3 regions of the Rahnella sp. PAMC25617 genome follow, and region 2 is predicted to be linked to each of the others. Evidence: predicted binding sites of a transcription regulator. Region 2 holds the regulator's gene; each other region holds the start of a gene.
What was found. Region 2 encodes LexA, which represses DNA repair genes until DNA is damaged. Its sites were predicted from a motif close to TNCTGTATGTACATACAGNA; they were not measured.

Region 1: dinG (ATP-dependent DNA helicase DinG) is a predicted target of LexA. The motif match lies at 1,182-1,201, and genes of this name have one in related genera.
Region 3: uvrB (excinuclease ABC subunit UvrB) is a predicted target of LexA. The motif match lies at 890-909, and genes of this name have one in related genera.

What each region holds. Positions count from the first base shown of each region.
Region 1 is NZ_JBOCUM010000012.1:9,473-11,751, reverse strand. It holds gene dinG (ATP-dependent DNA helicase DinG) at 1-1,080, opposite strand, end outside; gene ACM615_RS15090 (porin) at 1,403-2,279, shown strand, end outside.
Region 2 is NZ_JBOCUM010000013.1:209,216-211,494, reverse strand. It holds gene plsB (glycerol-3-phosphate 1-O-acyltransferase PlsB) at 1-202, opposite strand, end outside; gene ACM615_RS17180 (diacylglycerol kinase) at 333-701, shown strand; gene lexA (transcriptional repressor LexA) at 821-1,429, shown strand; gene dinF (MATE family efflux transporter DinF) at 1,728-2,279, shown strand, end outside.
Region 3 is NZ_JBOCUM010000006.1:548,015-550,293, reverse strand. It holds gene ACM615_RS08595 (ABC transporter ATP-binding protein) at 1-45, opposite strand, end outside; gene ACM615_RS08590 (hypothetical protein) at 62-490, shown strand; gene uvrB (excinuclease ABC subunit UvrB) at 1,035-2,279, shown strand, end outside.

The sequences.
Region 1 (2,279 bases), on a different contig from region 2:
GCGCAGACCATCGGTGAGTTTAAACAGGCGGCTGCACTGCTCTGTCAGCTCCGGCGGCAATAATCCCAGTTCGAAACGGTATTCGGCTTCCGGCTCATCCGGGGGTAAATACTGTCCCACGGTCTGTTCAATCGACAGCAGCAGTTCGCGCATTTCGGCGCAGTGATTATGCAGACGCTCGGCGTTGGTCAGCGGCGGCGGATTCTTCGGCGTAAACAGCGCCAGACATTGTTCAATCTGACGGACAAAATTATCGAGTTGCAGGTTATTCCACATCGCGGTGATTTCCGCGTCGACTTCCAGCGCGTCGCGGGCCACTTCCGGCAGATGATGTCCTTCGTCGAGCACCAGCAGCAGGTCTTTTGCCGGTGGCAGCACGGATTCTGACTCCAGCGCCGCCATCACCAGCGCGTGGTTGGTCACTACTACATCTGCGCTTTCAATTTCTTTGCGCGCCACAAAATACGGGCATTCGCGAAAGTAATGACAGTTACGGCTGAGGCAGTTGGCTTTATCTGTGCTGATTTTGATCCACAGCGGATCGTCGATAGTCTTCTGGTAGTGATCGCGTAAACCATCCCACTCGTAACGTGACAGCGCGGTTTCCAGCGTTTTACACAGTTTCTGTTCTTCGCCGCTGGAAGGTGCCAGTTCATCACCAAGAAATAATCCCAGATCGCCCTGCGCATTTTCATTGCTCATCGCCGCCAGATTTCGCGGACACACGTAACGCCCGCGACCAAAAGCGCCGGTAAATTTCAGATCCGGAATGATTTTTTTCAGCAGCGGTAAATCTTTGCTGAAAATCTGATCCTGCAACGCCACGTTTGCCGTGCTGACAATCAGCGGTTTTTCTTCTTCACGACTGACAGCAATGCCGGGGATGAGATAAGACAACGTTTTCCCGACGCCGGTCGGCGCTTCGATGGCCAGATGCCGTGCAGAATCCCCCGAGAACGCCTTCGCCACTTCTGCAATCATCTGACGTTGCGGAGCGCGGGAAATGAAATCCGGGATTTGCTGTTGCAGGGCTTTGTACCACTGGCTTATCTGATTTTTTACTGCGGGGGAAAGCGCCATGCATCTCTTTTTTTGTTGGAAGTGAGACAGGAATGTCCCGGCTATTGTCCCACAGACCGGCTTCTGGCGCAGCCCGAAATCTTGGTTAAGGGCATTTCCTGTGGTGTAAATTTATGCAGAAAAAAAGGAGGACGTGTAAAAAAAGAAAAAGTTCATTTCTGACTGTCATAAATTGATCACAAATATACGGTAAAAAACTCTCGCTGAGAAAAATCCGAGTCCATACGGAATGCACAGCAAAAATGATGATTAGCGTCTTTCCACAAGACTTCATATAAAGCTTTTATGAAAAGCTTTTAATAAAGAATGCAGGGTAAAATTCATGAAACGTAATATTCTGGCACTTTTAATTCCTGGTTTATTGATTGCATCAGGCGCACACGCAGCGGAAGTTTATAATAAAGACGGCAATAAACTGGACCTGTACGGTAAAGTGAAAGGTCTGCATTATTTCTCTGATGCTCCCGGCAGTGATGGCGACCAGAGTTACGTGCGTTTCGGTTTTAAAGGCCAGACCCAAATTAATGACCTGATCACCGGCTACGGCCAGTGGGAATACAACGTCATGGCTAACCATGCTGAATCTGACAGCAAAACGCCAAGCACCACCGGCACCAAAACCCGTCTGGGCTTTGCCGGTCTGAAATTTGGTCAATACGGTTCCGTCGACTATGGCCGTAACTACGGCGCACTGTACGACGTTGAAGCCTGGACCGATATGTTCCCTGAATTTGGCGGTGACGGTTACACCAAAGCTGACCGCTTCATGACGGGCCGTACCAATGGCGTCGCCACGTACCGTAACCGCGGCTTCTTCGGCCTGGTTGACGGTCTGAACGTAGCCGTTCAGTACCAGGGTAAAAATGAAAACGACGGTCGCGGCAGCAGCACAGCCAACGGTGACGGCTATTCACTGTCTACCACTTACGCACTGGGTGATACCGGCGTGAGCTTCGGCGGCGCGTATGCGTCTTCTGACCGCACCACGGCGCAGAGCAATTCCGCTTACGGCAAAGGCGATAAAGCTGACGCATGGACTGGCGGCATGAAATATGACGACAATGGCGTTTATTTAGCCGCCATGTATGCTGAAACCCGTAATATGCTGGCCATTACCGTACCAGGCGGAATTGCAGGCGCACCGGCAGGAAGTGGTTTTGCAAATAAAACCCAGACCTTCGAAGCCGTTGCACAATATC
Region 2 (2,279 bases):
GATCGGGCAGATTCTCTGCCAGACATTGCGCACGCAACGTCAGCAAGTCTGCTTTGGAGTTGTAAGGCAATACGTACAAAATCGGGCGCGTCGGGTCCAAATGCAACTCGGTAACCGGATCTGAAGGTATGACCTTGCTCTTTACCAGCAATGAGAGTGGTAAATTCAATAATGTGTAATAAAGTCTACGCCAACCTGACATAAAAACGTGAAGCCTCTTGTTAGCCATTTCGCCGCAAGGATACCAGAAAGATCCGTGGAGATCTGTGGTCATATAAAAGCTAAAATACGGCACACTTTTAAGGACAACCCTTCAAGGATCAGTACCCGAAATGGCGAACCAAGTCACTGGATTTACCCGAATTTATAAAGCGGCCGGATATTCCTGGAAAGGATTGAAAGCCGCATGGCAGAACGAAGCGGCTTTTCGCCAGGAAGCCAGCGTGGCTATCCCGTTAATTTTGTTATCTTTCTGGCTCGATGTCAGCACGGTTGAACGCATTTTGCTTGTAAGCTCCGTGATGCTGGTCTGCGTCACCGAGTTGCTCAACAGTGCGGTGGAATGCGCGATTGACCGTATCGGCCCTGAGTTTCACGTGCTCTCAGGGCGGGCAAAAGATATCGGTTCTGCTGCCGTACTTCTGACCATCATATTGGCGATTTTTGTCTGGGTCAGTATCTTTTGGCCGCGATGGTTCTGATCTGGAATCTGTATTCCAGGAATCACCGTTATGCCCTGTTTTTATTCAATCTTAGGTTTTCATTGACCGTTTAGCTGTATATACTCACAGCAAGACTGTATAAACAACCAGGGGGCGGAATGAAAGCTTTAACGACCAGACAACAAGAGGTCTACGACCTTATTCGCGATCATATCTCCACCACCGGTATGCCACCGACTCGCGCAGAGATTGCATCGCGTCTGGGTTTCCGTTCTCCCAATGCGGCGGAAGAACACCTGAAAGCGCTGGCACGTAAAGGCGTTATCGAGATTGTCTCCGGTGCATCTCGTGGTATCCGTCTGCTGATGGAAGAAGAAGAAGGTTTACCGCTGATCGGCCGCGTTGCCGCCGGTGAGCCGCTGCTGGCACAGCAACATATCGAAGGGCATTATCAGGTTGATCCGGCGATGTTCAAGCCGAGCGCCGATTTCCTGCTGCGCGTCAGCGGGATGTCGATGCGTGATATCGGTATCCTCGACGGCGATTTGCTGGCCGTACATAAAACGCAGGACGTGCGTAACGGCCAGGTTGTCGTGGCGCGTATCGATGATGAAGTCACCGTGAAACGCCTGAAAAAGCAGGGCAGCGTGGTGCAGTTATTGCCTGAGAACAGCGAATTCCAGCCGATCGTGGTGGATTTACGCGAACAGAATTTCAGCATTGAAGGGCTAGCCGTAGGCGTCATCCGTAACGGCAACTGGATCTGACCTTCGTACTTCGAGCTGCAGACGCGTTGGCTGCGTGCGTTTACCCGAATCACTGACTCATGTCAGCTCATCGGGACTCTCTTACTTGCTGCCTTCCTGCAACTCGAATTACTCGGTCAGAAATTGCTGAGTCAGAAATTGCTGTGTCAGATAGAGAAGACTACAACTAATTGAATATGGATGGCGGCCGCCTCTGGCATCCATGTAAATTCAAAGAGAAATGCGTTTCTCTCATCATCGCCCCTTTCGGGGCGATGTCATTTTAGGCATAACCTGAACCTCCGGCATGAGATTCTCTATGCAACATCATTCCCTGCGACAATCATTCAAAAATACCTTTCTAAGCCCCGCGGATAAAGCACTCTGGACCCTGGCGTTACCGATGATTTTTTCCAATATCACGGTGCCTCTTCTTGGTCTGGTCGATACCGCAGTGATCGGTCATCTCGACAGTGCCGATTATCTCGGTGGTGTGGCGGTTGGTTCGATGGTCACGACTTTCCTCTTCATGATGCTGCTGTTTCTGCGCATGAGCACCACCGGCATGACCGCACAGGCGCTGGGCGCAAAAGACAATCAGTTGCTGGCACGTGCTTTTGTGCAGCCCTTTTTGCTGGCGGTGCTGGCCGGTGTCGTCATTCTGTTATTTCGCCATCCGCTGATGGAGCTGGCGTTTCATGTCGTGGGTGGCAGTCAGTCGGTGCTGGAACAGGCGAGGCTGTTTATCGAAATCCGCTGGTATAGTGCGCCTGCTTCTCTGGCGAATCTGGTGATCCTCGGCTGGTTGCTGGGGATCCAGTATATTCGCGGGCCGGTGATTTTGCTGATCGCGGGAAATCTGCTGAATATT
Region 3 (2,279 bases), on a different contig from region 2:
ATGTTTTTGCCCATAGTACTGATTAACGGATTTTACACTTAACATCAGACATACCTCCCTCATGGAGCTTTTCACCGGACTGCATTTTGACGGCCACTGTCATGTTTCTGACATTTATGTTCCGCTGTATGTGCGTTCTACAGGGGAATCCTTCACGAAATCTCTTCAAAGAGTGAATTTGCAACTCTCAGGCCAAGTTTTATCAGGCAGTGATAAAAAGAGACGTTACGTGGCTGTTAACAGGCTTCGCACGAATGATTTAGGATTATTCAAGTGTATTGTCAGGATTTTGAGATTCGGCGTGAGCCCTTGTAAAAGAAAACTGCACTTTGGCAGTGCCGGTTTCACTGATTTTGGTGCAAGGTTTGCGCCGTTCGGAAGCTGGATAATCCTCATCAGATGCACTTTTGATTTTTGCAAGAAAGATCAGCCGGTAAATCCAGGGGAAATAGGCATAAATAAGGAGATAAAAAAGATAAAAAATAACTAAAAAAGAGCTCTCAGACGCTGACGAAGCAAAAACTGGTTTTTTACCAACTCCCGCCGCGCCTGGTGTGCTGAGACTTATCCACTATTCCTGTGGATAACCTTGTGCATGAGAGTAAGAAAAGTTGCTACAGCCGAGTCAGAATGCGGCCTCCGCTCAGTTTGCCCGTATTCGCAGCTTTTTGATGATACTGTTTTTAATCAATAAGTTAGATAAAAGCAATACAGGCGTAATTCGTTCGTCATCGTTGTGTCAATTTTCGTCAAGCTGTTGTCAGAAAGGGAATAGAGATAAATATCGGGATAAAAATGTCAACTGATGGTGAGAATTTTCATTTGCCGTAACCTAAAAAAGTGCAGTGTCAGCAAGATGTTAAAAGAGGCGCTGATTTTATCGGTTGGAGGCTGGTTTTATATACAGTATTATAACGGCGGTAAAATTTGGGCTGGCAAAATTTGCGAAGTCTTTCATACTATTTTTCCCCGAACTGTTCACCGGTTCAGCCCGTACGGCCTTGTGCATTTTCATTTCAGTCAGGTAGCCCGTCATGAGTAAAGAGTTCAAACTGCATTCCGAATTTAAACCTTCAGGCGATCAGCCTGAGGCGATACGCCGCCTGGAAGAAGGGCTGGAGAACGGGCTGGCGCACCAGACGTTGCTCGGGGTGACCGGTTCAGGCAAAACTTTTACCGTGGCGAATGTGATTGCTGACCTGAACCGTCCGACGATGGTGCTCGCCCCGAACAAAACGCTCGCGGCGCAGCTTTATGGCGAGATGAAAGAGTTCTTTCCGGAGAACGCGGTTGAATATTTTGTCTCCTACTACGATTACTATCAGCCCGAGGCCTATGTCCCGAGCTCAGACACGTTTATTGAAAAAGACGCCTCAGTGAACGAACACATTGAGCAAATGCGTCTTTCCGCGACTAAAGCCCTGCTGGAACGCCGGGATGTCATCGTGGTAGCGTCAGTTTCTGCCATCTACGGTCTGGGTGACCCGGACTTGTATCTTAAGATGATGCTGCATCTGACCAAAGGGATGATTATCGATCAGCGAGCCATCTTGCGGCGTCTGGCGGAGCTGCAATATTCCCGTAACGATCAGGCTTTCCAGCGCAGTACTTTCCGCGTGCGCGGTGAAGTCATTGATGTGTTCCCGGCAGAATCTGACGATCTGGCGCTGCGCATCGAACTGTTCGATCAGGAAGTCGAACGTCTGTCGCTGTTTGATCCGCTGACCGGTCAGGTGCAGCACGAAGTGCCGCGTTTCACCATCTACCCGAAAACGCACTACGTGACCCCTCGCGAACGTATCGTGCAGGCGATGGAAGAAATCAAAGTCGAACTGGCGGATCGCCGTAAAGTGCTGCTGGCCAATAACAAACTGCTGGAAGAACAGCGTATCAGTCAGCGCACCCAGTTTGATCTCGAAATGATGAACGAGCTGGGTTATTGCTCCGGTATCGAAAACTACTCGCGCTACCTTTCAGGGCGCGGGCCGGGCGAGGCACCTCCGACACTGTTCGACTATCTGCCTGCCGACGGTTTGCTGATTGTTGATGAATCCCACGTGACCATTCCGCAAATCGGCGGGATGTACAAAGGCGACCGCTCGCGTAAAGAAACGCTGGTTGAATACGGTTTCCGTCTGCCTTCCGCGCTGGATAACCGCCCGATGCGCTTTGAGGAATTCGAAGCGCTGGCGCCGCAAAGTATTTATGTTTCGGCCACGCCGGGTAAATACGAACTGGAGAAATCCGGTGATGATGTGGTCGATCAGGTGGTGCGTCCG